Spartinivicinus marinus: one gene and its partner. The protein of the gene in region 1 binds, or shares a complex with, the protein of each later gene. Links are inferred from orthologs where the notes say so. Each region holds a gene or a part of one and is shown on either strand. Other genes may lie near its edges.

What was found.
Region 2: the proteins of mfd (region 1) and uvrA are in contact, whole or in part, in a crystal structure (PDB 4DFC), measured with the Escherichia coli proteins. The link is inferred for Spartinivicinus marinus from one-to-one orthologs.

Annotation. Positions count from the first base shown.
Region 1 is NZ_JAPJZK010000001.1:5,539,185-5,548,325, forward strand. What follows is about bases 2,536-6,599. They hold mfd (transcription-repair coupling factor), read right to left. Parts: upstream 6,207-6,599; coding sequence 2,736-6,206; downstream 2,536-2,735. Other genes in these bases: OQE68_RS24695 (CsiV family protein), read right to left, coding at 2,536-2,572; OQE68_RS24705 (hypothetical protein), read left to right, coding at 6,266-6,388; OQE68_RS24710 (glycerophosphodiester phosphodiesterase family protein), read left to right, coding at 6,470-6,599. Outside these bases: OQE68_RS24685 (DNA topoisomerase III), read right to left, coding at 1-916; OQE68_RS24690 (substrate-binding periplasmic protein), read right to left, coding at 1,080-1,850; more of OQE68_RS24695, read right to left, coding at 1,904-2,535; more of OQE68_RS24710, read left to right, coding at 6,600-7,483; OQE68_RS24715 (hypothetical protein), read left to right, coding at 7,831-9,036; OQE68_RS24720 (TIGR00341 family protein), read right to left, coding at 8,993-9,141. UniProt on the Escherichia coli protein: Couples transcription and DNA repair by recognizing RNA polymerase (RNAP) stalled at DNA lesions. Mediates ATP-dependent release of RNAP and its truncated transcript from the DNA, and recruitment of nucleotide excision repair machinery to the damaged site.
Region 2 is NZ_JAPJZK010000001.1:1,876,801-1,881,341, forward strand. What follows is about bases 1-3,390. They hold uvrA (excinuclease ABC subunit UvrA), read left to right. Parts: upstream 1-340; coding sequence 341-3,190; downstream 3,191-3,390. Other genes in these bases: OQE68_RS08480 (MFS transporter), read right to left, coding at 1-178; OQE68_RS08490 (PBPRA1643 family SWIM/SEC-C metal-binding motif protein), read left to right, coding at 3,286-3,390. In the rest of the region: more of OQE68_RS08490, read left to right, coding at 3,391-3,621; OQE68_RS08495 (glycosyltransferase family 25 protein), read right to left, coding at 3,969-4,541. UniProt on the Escherichia coli protein: The UvrABC repair system catalyzes the recognition and processing of DNA lesions. UvrA is an ATPase and a DNA-binding protein. A damage recognition complex composed of 2 UvrA and 2 UvrB subunits scans DNA for abnormalities.

The DNA of each region.
Region 1 (9,141 bases):
CGAAACGATTGGCTGCATCAATTTGTAAAGCCGATAAATTATAGGGGAGGGGAGCCGCTTGTTGTTTACGTTTTTTGGTTGCAGCGGTAATCAGCCCTGGTTGGCCAGTAATCCGCTTGACGACAGTTTCAGCCAGCTTTTTGGATAGAACTCGTCCTTCTTCATCTTGATAAGGCTGGCAGGCTTCGCTGGGTTGCCATTTGGCTCTAAATTGTTCACCTTTTTCTGTTTTTAGTAGTGCAAATACTTCGTAGTAGGGCTTTGGCTCAAAGTTTTCGATGGTTTGATCGCGCCGAACCACTAAACCTAATAAGGGGGTTTGTACTCGGCCAACTGAAAGTACCCCTTGATAGCCCGCTTTTCTGCCTTGGATAGAGCACACCCGACTCATATTAATACCATAAAGCCAGTCGGCCCTGGCACGGGCTAGAGCAGACGTCGCAAGGGGGATAAAGTCACGGTTATCCCGTAAATTGGCCAGGGCTCTTCGAACTGAATTTGGGTTTAAGTCACTGATTAGACAGCGTTGGATGCTAGCTCGTTTTGCTGCTGAAACACCAATAAAGTTAATGACTTCATCGACCAAAATCTGACCTTCTCGATCGGGATCGCCAGCATGGATGAGTTGGTCTGCTTGTTTTATTAATTTGCGTAAGACACCCAGCTGCTTTTTAGTTTTTGCTTTGGGAGTTAGTTGCCACTGTTCTGGAATAATTGGTAAGTGCTCCAGCTTCCAATGTTTATAGGCAGGGTCATAGACATCAGGTTGTGCTTGTTCAAGTAAGTGACCAATACACCAACTGACGTAATCACCATTGCCGACCTGAATATAACCATCCCCTTTTTGGTGGGGCTTGGGGAGTACATCGGCAATGGCTCTGCCTAAACTGGGTTTTTCGGCAATAAACAAACGCATACTGTATTCTTGCTACTGTGATTCCATACAGTATGCTAACAGGTTGTTGAGGAGGCGCCAACTTTTCTAGAAGCAGTTTGTACTAGTCTACATAGACATTGAGAGCTATCAAACCAAACGGCTTCTAGCATTGAACGTCAGCAACTTTCAATGAAGGGTTGTGTCATGGACGATACTTACCATCAATACTATCTGTTAGCATTTTATCGTAAGCACCAGAGCTTTTGATTTTTGCCAAGCCTTCATTAAATTTTTTGATAAGCTCTTCACTATTGGCTACTTTTTTGCTGAGAATTAAATGGTAGCTGGTTTCTCGTAATGGTTTAGGGTGATTGGTTAAAAGTTTACCTGAAGCTTCGTCTAATTTATCAGCGATTAATGCATAGCCTACTTCTAAGGTGGCAGGGAATAAATCAATACGGCCTGCGGCTAATTTTTTTAAGCTAGTCTCATCTTTGGCTGTCCGTGCAACGTTGATGAGTTTATCCGCTTCAGCCTTAGCAAATGCATCGCCATAACTGTATCCAATCGATGCGCCAATTTTGTATTTGCTTAAGTCTTTCATTGTGCTCCAGTCAAACTGAAGGTCTTTCCGATGAAAAAACACTTCTTTAAGTTCGATAACGGTATCGCTAAATACAAACTCTGCTTCCCTGTCTGGGTTTTTAGTCCAAACCACTGACCCTGCCCACTTTTTACCTTCTTGTGCCTCTTTAAATGCTCGTTTCCAGGGAAAAAAGCCATATTCAACGGTTACCCCAGATTGTTTAAAGGCTTCGGTAACAATATGAGAAATAAGCCCATGGTGTTTATATTCTTTCGATAAATAAGGTGGCCACTCACCGTTGGTTAATTTTAGGGTATCGGCAGCCGACACCGTTGCTCCTGTTAAGCAAGTGATTAATAGCATGCACTGGATAAATGAGCGGAACATGGTTGCTACTCCTACTTCTCAATAACTGGCGTTTCAATAAGTTTAGCAACTTTTTATGGTTGGCTAGGGGTAAGTAGCACTAACATTCCTAATACTGGGCTATCGACATAATAAATTTGGTTGGGCTTGAGTAGCTGTTGCTGGCGTAAATGAAAATTTCGGCTAATTTGGTATTCCGTTTGTTCCGGTCCGGCTTTTACTAAGTGGTTTGGATTAATATATGTCCGCTGGTGAGGTTGCACAGGGTCGAATTCTCGCCACCAAAAATCAAGCGTGAGGCGCAGCTCTTTATCTGCCAATAGGCCAACACTGCCAACTAGCTCGTGGTGTTCACCATATTGTCCTCCGGCTTTTAACAGGGTAGGAGATGGAGCGGGTGAGGTTTGAATGGGCTGCTGCCAACTGGAATAAAATAAAACATTATATTTATTACTTTGCTGAAGCTTTTGCAAGCTATCCTTCAATTGGTTGGTGTGTGTAGTACTTAATCGCTCAATATCATTAACGGTAATGGTGGGTGGGTTGATAAGTTTAGCAAAAGGGTTCAGTCGAACAGGAGGCCACCAACGATCATCAGATAGAGTTTCATGCTGAAAAACGATCATTTCCACTTGAAAAGGTTGCTTTGTAAAATGATTTTCCTGGGCAATTGAGTAGCAGGCGCTCAACAGGATAAAAACTGTGCTTACTAAATGAATCACCAGTCGGGTTTTATTAACCATTTAGCATTCCTTGCTGAATAGGGTATTGAAGCCTTGGAACTTTTCTACAGGGTTACCACAAATGCTAGCGGATATGGAATAACAGGGCATTCTTCCATATCAGACACTAGACTTACTTTCTAGCCCAACGCTAACTACACTTACACTTATTTAATTATAGCCCTCATGCCGCAGGTTTTAATTCATTTAATAATCTTTCTGTGTATTTCAATCGTTGGTCAGGCTCATCCATGGTTTCAAAGTATTTCAGGATAGTGGCGCCTTCCAAACGGTAGCGTTGTGGTTGATTTTGCACCATTTTAACAATGGTTAATGGGTCGATTCTCGCCTCGGCAGAGAATTCCAGTCTACCCACTTCAGCCCCTACATCGATTTTTTCAACACCTATTTCTGAGGCTTGTAATTTAAGTTGAGTAATACGGAATAAATGCTTGGTAGCGTCAGGTAATAAACCAAAACGGTCAATCAACTCCACTTGTAGTTCATCCAGTTCTGATTCGGATGTGGCATTAGCAATCCGCTTATACATTATCAGTCGGGTATGGACATCATGAATATATTCATCGGGAATTAATGCTGGTAACCGGAGATTAACTTCTGGGCCCTGGTCTAATGGTTTATCTAAATTAGGAGTTTTACCTTGCTGAATCGCCTTAACGGCACGGTTGAGCATTTCCATATAAAGGGAAAAGCCTATAGACTGAATTTGTCCACTTTGCTCTTCACCTAATAATTCACCCGCCCCCCGTATTTCTAAGTCATGGGTAGCCAGGGTAAATCCAGCACCTAACTCTTGGGCATTGGCAATGGCTTCTAACCGTTTGGTGGCATCTGCCGTCATATTTTTCTTGGAGGATGGGGTAAGTAAATAAGCATAGGCTTGGTGATGGGAGCGTCCTACTCGTCCCCTTAATTGATGCAACTGCGCTAAGCCGAATTTATCAGCCCGGTCGATGATAATCGTATTGGCATTGGGAATATCAATACCGGTTTCAATAATCGTAGTGCAGACTAATACATTGTAGCGTTTATGGTAAAAGTCTGACATGACTTGCTCTAATTCGCGCTCGCGCATTTGACCATGACCAATGGATATTCGGGCCTCTGGTACTAATTCTGCAAGCTCGGCAGCAGTTTTTTCGATAGTTTTGACTTCATTATGCAGATAATACACCTGTCCACCACGTAATAACTCCCGCAAAATCGCTTCTTTAGTCACGGTTTTATCAGCAGGGCGTACAAAGGTTTTAACAGATAAACGGCGGGCGGGGGGCGTCGCAATAATCGACAGATCGCGCATACCAGCAATAGACATATTTAAGGTTCGGGGAATGGGGGTGGCGGTTAAAGTTAAAATGTCCACTTCTGAGCGGAGGGCTTTTAACTTATCTTTTTGTCGCACCCCAAACCGGTGTTCCTCGTCAATAATTAATAACCCAAGGGCTTTAAAATTAAGGTCACTTTGCAGTAGTTTGTGGGTGCCGATGAGAATATCTACTTTACCTTCTGCTACATGCTGCTGAACCACTTGAGTTTCTTTGCTGGTTTTAAAGCGAGAAATCACTTCTACATTCACTGGCCAGTCAGCAAAGCGGTCTTTAAAACTCTCATAATGCTGTTGGGCTAGTAGGGTAGTAGGGACCAAAACCGCGACTTGTTTTTGGCTTTGTACGGCTAAAAAAGCCGCGCGCATGGCTACTTCTGTTTTACCAAATCCCACATCACCACACACTAAACGATCCATAGGCTGTTTGGCGGTCATATCTTTTACAACCGCTTCAATAGCTGCTTGTTGGTCAGGGGTTTCTTCAAATGGGAAGCCAGCACAGAACATATCATAGTTATCATCGGGGTTACTAAAAGTAAAACCTTTTCGTGCCGCACGGCGGGCGTAAATATCCAATAACTCAGCTGCTACATCTCGCGCTTTTTCGGCAGCTTTACGTTTGGCTTGGCTCCACTTATCCGTACCGAGTTTATGAAGAGGGGCTAATGCATCATCGGCACCGGTATAACGACTGATTAGGTGTAATGAGGAAACTGGCACATACAATTTTGCTTCACTGGCATATTCCAGCATTAAAAACTCAGCGTCTTGGTTGTCAATGTTAAGCTTTTCTAGGCCTCGATAGCGTCCAACACCATGGTCAATATGCACGACAGGTGCACCAATGCGAAGCTCTGTCAGGTTTTTAATAATTTGATCAGACTGATCCTGGGTTTTCTTCCGGCGTCGCCGTTGCATTACCCGTTGGCCAAACAGGGTGGTTTCAGCAATCACCACTAAACCGGGTTGGTTGAGCCAAAGGCTATTTTCAATAGGAGCAATGGTAATTCCAACAGCCTGCTCACTCACCATAAACTGGTGTAAATTGTCGTATTGTTCAGGGCGACAGTTAATTTTGGTTAACAGCTCTAGTAAGGTTTCTCGGCGTCCGGCTGATTCAGCACAAAATAAAATTTTGCTGGTTTGCTGCTCCAGCATAAAGGTTTGCAAGCTGGCTAATGGTTGTTCAGCACGGGCATCCACGGGCAGGCTAGGGACTGGATTAATAGGTAAGTTGAGATGACCCGCTTTATCAGCCGCTGTCGTATCTGCCAGTACCACTCGAGGAAAGCTTTTTAATTTATGATTTAATTCTTCAACAGGTACAAATACTTGATGGGGAGGTAGAATAGGCCTTTCTGGATCATAACGACGGTTTTCAAATCGTTCGTTGGCATCTTGCCAAAATCGTTGGATAGCGGGTTCAATCTGGTCAGTGGTAATGACCAAGGTATCTTTGGGTAAGTAATCAAATAATAAGGCGCATTGTTCAAAAAACAGTGCCAAGTAGTATTCAATCCCTGCTGGGCTAAGCCCTTGTTTCACATCTTTATAAATAGGGCATTGACGAAAATCCACATCAAATGTATCCCGAAACCGTTGCATAAATGTTGCAATGGCTTCTTTGGTGAGTGGAAACTCTTTAGCCGGCAGCAGTTGTATTTTGTCAACTGTCTGGTGAGAGCGCTGGGTTTCAGGATCGAAAGTTCGAAGAGTATCTACCTCGTCATCAAATAAGTCTATCCGATAAGGCACTTGACTCCCCATTGGGAAGATATCAATCAACGCGCCACGAATGGCAAATTCACCATGTTCATAGACGGTATCAACACAACGGTAGCCTGCCTGTTCCAGCACTTGACGCTGCTGGTCCAAGTCCATTCGGTCTCCTTTACTGATGACCAGACTATTGCCGTGTAAATAATGCTGAGGGGTGAGGCGATGCATCAGGGTGGTAATGGGCACAATTAACACCCCACGACTGATGGTAGGTAGTCGATAAAGGGTCAGTAACCGCTGAGAGATAATATCCTGGTGGGGAGAAAAACTGTCGTAGGGAAGGGTCTCCCAGTCGGGGAAGTTTAGGATATCGATATCATCCCGGTGCTTGAGAAAGAACCGCAACTCTTGTTCTAATTGATCAGCCGCCGCCGAGTTGGGAGTAATCATTAAACTGAGGGAGTCATGTTGCAAGCAAGCTTGGCTTAATGCCAGCCCCATACCTGCACCAGAAAGCGACCCCCACACCCGCCGATCACCTGCCTTGCGGGGTAAGTCAATAGCCAATAATTGTCTTGTATCGTTCATGAAACGCATCTGCTAGCAAAAAATCCAATTGGGCAGATTTTAGCTTGGATGGGGGGGAGATGAAACCTCTGACAATGATGAAACGTAGGGGGGCACTTTGTATTGATGGCTGGTTTAGGGCTAACATACATAGCTTTGAGCGAGCGAATAATGGTGAGGCAACAGAAACTTATGACTTATGAAGTATAAGAAGTGTAGGTGAAAAAAATAATGAGTGGCGGCCATAAAAACAATATAAATAAAAAAGAGACTGATGAATTATTATGACTAAGATAATTTTCATAATAACACTACTGATAGGCAGTATTTTGTATATTATGAATGCTTCATGGCTAGCTGATAAAGGTAATGGCGGTTTTTACCTGCTTGCGCATCGGGGAGTATACCAAAATTATGATAGAACCAATTTAGCAAAGGATGAGTGCACTGTTAACCGCATCAGTAAACCAACCCATCACTATATAGAAAATACAATATTGGCTATATCGAAAGCATTTGAGTATAAAGCGGATACTGTAGAAATAGATATACATCCTACAAAAGATGGTGAGTTTGTTGTATTTCACGACTGGACGCTTAACTGTCGAACAAATGGGAGTGGTGTTACCAGAGAACAGACTCTCAAATACTTAAAAACATTAGATGTTGGTTATAACTATACCTATGATGGTGGAAAAAACTATCCTTTTAGAGGAGTGGGAGTAGGGTTGATGCCAACACTAAAACAAGTAATTGAAGCATTTCCCAATAAAAAATTTCTTATCAATATAAAAAGTAATGACCCTCAAGAAGCAGAGTTATTAGCACAGTATCTTAAGCTTGATGATAAGAAAAGAGCGAATAATCTAAGTATTTATGGCGGAGAAAAGGCAGTTGATAAATTAGCACGTGATTATCCTTGGCTTAAAACTTTTACTAAGAAGCGTGTAAAGCGATGTTTGAAAGAATATATATTGGTTGGTTGGGCTGGCATTATTACAGAGCAATGTAAAAATACAACATTACTTGTACCGATTAATTATGCCAACTATTTATGGGGGTGGCCTAACAGATTTAAAGAGAGAATGGATAGCGTTGGAACAGATTATTATTTAGTTGGACCATACAATCCAGATACGCCAACTAATGGTATTCCCGGGTTTAATACTATTGAATATATAAAAGAATTACCAGAAGGTTATACTGGTGGGATATGGACAGATAAAATTGAGCTAATATCTCCCCAAATAAAACAAGTCGAGTTTGGTTTGATTGCCTTAAATAGTCAAACCAATTAGTACAAATTTTCTAAACCATCGAGCAGTGAATACGATTATTGGGACTAAATATGTGATGCGAACGGATGTAATGTATCGTGAGGGGTAATTATTTAGAAAGGTAAAGAATGAGCCCTGTAAAACAGGGCTACTTCCTCTGATTAATCACGGCTTCATCAATGAAGGCTGACATGATTGGCTAAGACAATAGCGGTTTTGCTATAACATGTATACTTTTCAGCGTTGGATTTGTGACGCGATACATTAAACTATACTATTTCAAACGGCTGACGAGAGAAAATTGACGTTTAATTGACATAAGCAATTTGTAATAATGATGGCTTATTTCCTAATAAGCTGGATAATTTATGAGAAAGGTTGTAGTTACTTGTTTCGCTCTCACTGCTCTTTCATCTACATTCGCTTACTCAGAAGAGGGTGGGTTTGACCATGTTGCTTATCGCTGTGTAACCGATAAAGCAACAGTAGTAGCCTACTTGGGCGAAGGTGGTTCATTTTCGTTAACGGCGAATGGAAAGCACATTGGTTTTGCTCGCTGGCAAAAAAATAATACTTATGTTTCTGCGGATAACTCCCTTGAAATAGAATCCTCAGGTCAAAAAGGGTTGTTGCGTTACTTAAATACACAACAAGAATATCCTTGTGATTACCTGGATTTTATTACCTATTCTGCTGTATCTGGCAGGCCAATTAAAGCGATTTCCTATGGTGGGCGGTTTCGAGCGGGGCCTGGTACTTCTTATAATCAGCCGTTCGCGCTTAACAAAATAGTACCCGTTTATTTGTTGCAAGATACAGGGGTATTTCAGCAAGCAGAAGGGGGTGGCTATCACTGGTTTAAAGTACTGACTGCAAAAGGGGTTGCTTATAAACCCGGTGATTTTATGTGCACATTGGATGTTGCTATACCCAATATTTCTTATCATTGTAAAACGCCTACGATTAACGATGCTAAGCAAAATGGTACGCATGCAGCTCTCAAATCAGGATTAAGCCCAAAAATATTGGATAGCCTGATTCAAACCAAAGCTATAGTTAAAGAGAAAACTCAAGCGAGCCAGTTTAGCAGTCGTTATACCTCAATTGACGAGCAACATTGTAAAACCTTGGAAAGTGATGATCACAGTAGTGTTCAATCCTGTCCTGGCTTCACCAATATAATGGTCAATGTGACTGATTTTGACTTGCGGCAGAGTATTACCCTGATAAGAAACAACCAAGAATTTCCTTTGCATTTCAGTGAAACTGTCAGCTCAAACTTTAGTGAGCTGGGCTCAAAAATTGAGTGGCGATTTCCGAACGATAAGCCTGATCAAGTGATGAGTATGATTGTGCGCTTGAATGTTGCCGAAAACCCTGAGCAGCCAGAAAAAAATACCTCCTATTTAGTGGTTAGTAAAATTTCGGCAAAGCAAGCCTGTGTGGTAGGAAAGATTCCCCCGCAGCGGGATGGTTCACAAAACCGTAAAGCCCGTTTACTGGCTGATAAAGCAGCATCATTGGCATGTGTTAATTCATCTTCCCAAACCATAAACCAATCAGTGCACAAATAGTGAATAGCATCATCATCCAAAAGACAACACTGGCCTTCAGATTTTTCCAAGCGGCTTCATGATGCCACCAGTGCCGGGGATGGAGCCCCTGCCACTTGAAGGCTA
Region 2 (4,541 bases), 3.7 Mb from region 1 along the record:
TAAATCCATAAGCACCTATGGCTAACCCAATTAATGCAGGCGTTGCTCCAATTAGCTCAGTGCCATAAATTGCCAATACAGGCAGCACCATAAATAAGCCAAGCATTCTCATGGCAAAAATAGATGCCAGACACAAAGAGGCTTTCCGCTCATGATGTGTCATGCCACTCAAATTCATTGAACCCTCATTCGCACTTCACTGAAAAAGAATAAATTTTATCAGGTTTGTTACTTCAAGCGTTAGTGGTGTATATGACAGGAGCTTTCAGGGTCCTGCATCTATTTGGTTGTTCATATATAATCGATTCCTTTTCATTCACCCACCGTAAGGGATGCTGTTGTGGATAAAATACTGGTTCGTGGCGCCCGCACTCACAACTTAAAGAACATTAACTTAGAAATACCCCGTGATAAGTTAATTGTTATCACAGGCCTGTCTGGCTCTGGCAAGTCTTCGTTAGCTTTTGATACATTGTATGCAGAAGGTCAGCGGCGCTATGTGGAGTCATTATCCACTTATGCCCGACAGTTTTTGTCCATGATGGATAAGCCTGATGTCGACCATATTGAAGGTTTATCACCAGCCATTTCTATTGAGCAAAAATCAACCTCCCATAACCCCCGGTCTACTGTAGGGACAATCACCGAAATATACGACTATCTTCGGCTATTGTTTGCCAGAGCAGGCACCCCTCGCTGCCCAACCCATCAGCAACCGTTAGAAGCCCAAACCATTTCGCAAATGGTTGACCAGGTATTGACCCTGCCAGAAGGCACCAAGTTAATGCTGTTAGCGCCTGTGGTGAAAGACCGCAAAGGGGAGCACCTGCATATTATTAGCGAGCTAAAAAGCCAAGGGTTTGTGCGAGCTAGAGTTGATGGAATTGTTACTGATTTAGATGATGTACCCAAGCTGGCCAAAACCAAAAAACACACCATTGAAGTCGTCGTGGATCGATTTAAAGTGCGGGATGATCTGCAATTACGACTGGCAGAGTCATTCGAAGCCGCAATTCATCTAACCGATGGTGTAGCTGAAGTCGCTTTTATGGATGGCGAGCAGGATGATTTAATCTTTTCAGCACGATTTGCCTGCCCAGAATGTGGTTACAGTATTAATGAGCTAGAGCCCCGTCTGTTTTCCTTTAACAACCCAGCAGGTGCCTGCCCTACCTGCGACGGTTTAGGTGCCCGACAGTTTTTTGATGAAACAAAAGTCATCACCAGCGATGAACTAACCCTTGCGGAAGGTGCTATTCGCGGCTGGGACAGACGCAATGTGTATTACTTTCAAATGCTCACTTCGCTAGCCAAGCACTATGGTTTTGATATTGATACGCCTTTTTGTAAGCTGGCTAAAAAACACCGCCAGGTTATTTTACATGGTAGTGGTGATGAACATATTAACTTTAATTATGTTAATGACCGTGGCATGACCATAAAAAAATCCCACCGTTTTGAAGGGATTTTACCCAATATGGAGCGCCGTTATCGTGATACCGACTCGCAAAGCGTTAGGGAAGAATTAGCAAAATACTTAAATACCCAACCATGCCCAGACTGTAACGGTAGCCGCTTAAAAGAAGCCGCACGTAACGTATATGTTGAAGAAAACACCCTGCCAGATATTTCTCAATTACCCGTGGGCAATGCCTTAGCCTATTTTGAACAATTAGCACTACCTGGCCGTAAGGGTGAAATTGCCGATAAAATTTTAAAAGAAATTCGCGAACGACTGCATTTTTTAGTCAATGTTGGCCTTAACTATTTAACCTTGGATAGAAGTGCCGAAACCTTATCCGGCGGTGAGGCACAACGAATTCGCCTTGCTAGCCAAATTGGGGCTGGTTTAGTTGGGGTTATGTATATTCTGGATGAGCCTTCTATCGGTCTACACCAACGGGATAATGATCGCCTGCTCAACACCTTGACCCGCCTACGGGATTTAGGCAATACGGTTATTGTGGTAGAACATGACGAAGATGCCATCCGCACTGCTGATCATGTCATTGATATTGGCCCTGGTGCAGGTATCCATGGAGGCCAAATTATTGCTGAAGGCACGCCAGCAACAGTAATGAAAAATAATTTTTCATTAACAGGACGTTACTTATCTGGCAAAGAAGCCATTGAAGTACCCAGCCAACGCACACCAGTTGATAGCAAAAAATTGCTGAAAATAGTTGGCGCCACAGGTAATAACCTGAAGAATGTGAATCTAGAAATCCCCTTCGGTTTATTTACTTGTGTGACTGGGGTATCTGGTTCTGGTAAATCCACTCTAATTAATGGCACCCTTTATCCAATCGCCGCTACTGAATTAAATAAAGCCACCACTTTAACGCCTGCAGCCTATAAACGGGTCAGTGGTTTAAAGCACTTTGATAAATGTATCGATATCGACCAAAGCCCGATTGGACGCACCCCCCGCTCCAACCCTGCGACTTATACTGGCATATTTACGGCTATTCGTGAGCTATTTGCAGGCACCCAAGAAGCTCGATCTAGGGGTTATAAAGTAGGCCGATTCAGCTTTAATGTAAAAGGCGGCCGCTGCGAAGCCTGTCAGGGTGATGGCGTCATTAAAGTAGAAATGCATTTCTTGCCTGATGTGTATGTGCCTTGTGATGTGTGTAAAGGCAAGCGCTATAACCGCGAAACCCTGGAAGTTAAATACAAAGGCAAAAGTATTCATGAAGTACTAGAAATGACTGTTGAAGAAGCCTTAGTATTTTTTGAGGCCATTCCAGCAGTTAATCGGAAATTACAAACCTTAATGGATGTTGGGCTTTCGTATATTCACCTGGGACAAAATGCTACTACCCTTTCTGGCGGTGAAGCACAACGGGTTAAACTAGCGAAAGAGCTGTCGAAACGAGATACTGGACAAACCCTGTATATCCTGGATGAGCCCACCACTGGCCTACATTTTCATGATATTAAACAATTATTAACTGTCTTACATCGCCTGCGCGATCATGGCAACACCATCGTGGTGATCGAGCATAACTTAGATGTTATTAAAACAGCAGACTGGATTATCGACTTAGGCCCAGAAGGTGGTGATGGTGGCGGTGAAATTATCGCGACTGGTACCCCAGAAGAAGTGGCTAAGGCTAAAAAATCCCACACCGGGCGATTTTTAAAGCTGATGCTAAACAATAATAACAACCAAAGCCTACTCAACTAGTAGGCTTTGGTTGTCCTACTAGCAACAGAACAGATAAGATAACACTTTTAAAGATTAACTAATATACAGATACATCAATAGAAAGGTTGTAACCCATGTCAAGATATCCTTATAAAAATCTTCCCTTGAAAAAGTCCGAGCACAATAACGCTAGCTTTAAAGCTAACAAAATCGTACGCCTAGGCACAGACAAAGCACCTGCTCAAATCACTGTACAAACAGAAGAACGTAAACAGGAACTAGCTACTGTCTTTGCTGACAATGGCTGGGTTAGTGTCATCAAGGTTGACCCAGAACAAGATGAAAATATCCGTGATTTAGAAATCCTACAAAACAAGCAAAGCAGTGCAGTTAGCACCAAAAAAGCAAACCGTAACGACCCCTGTCCTTGTCAAAGTAGTAAAAAGTATAAAAAATGTTGTGGTGTTTAAAACCTATAATCCTTTAAACACCACTGTCTCAATCAAACCCTGTGACAGCTTAACTGAAGCAATATTTTAACCAGTCATACAAAATCAGGCATCAACATGGGTGATGCCGATTAAGCGATAAACCAATTGCAAAATAGTATTTCGCTAATTTAAAACAGTTAATATTTTATCTGCTTCAATATTTCTTACATATACCCATCATGAATCATTTTTAGGTGTAAAAATAAAGTGGTATATACTCACAGCGAAAGATTGTTTAGGCGAAGCCACCGAGTGATGAAGCCCCAGGAGTTTAGGTAAACTAAATGACTGGGGTGAAGAATGAAGATAACAAAGCCTAAAGAAGGCTAACGGCGGCAATTTGATCGATTAAGCAAGGTATACTTAAAATTCTTTAATGCAGACCAGTATTGATAACGTTTATTTACTTCCCAACTGTCATCAGTGAACACAACATTATCATTACGATGGGTAGATATATCACTTGATGCAACATCATAAGGTAATTGTGAAGTAAGCATTGGAAAAGCTAAATAAGAGTCAAGCTTACGCTTATATACAAGATCTACTGCAGTTCCATCATAAGGGGTATCGACTAGTTTTTCCATGCCGCTTTTATTCAGTATATAAGAGTGTGTACAAAAAGCACTGCATCTGGCAATCCCTAATTTAGGGGTTAGCCACATCCGTCCTAGTAATGCGCCTAAATAAAAAATATCGCCACGGTTAGACTTAAGAAACTGATTGAATCGCTTTAATTCTCTAGCACTAGGAATCCGATGAAACATTACATCATCTTCAAAAATTAAAACTCTCTCATAATTATTTTCTAGCGCATATTTTGCAATATCACGATGAGAGTTATAGCAGCCCCTCTCAGGGTTTTCGACGTCTTTATCGACTAGCCAAAACTCTAAGGA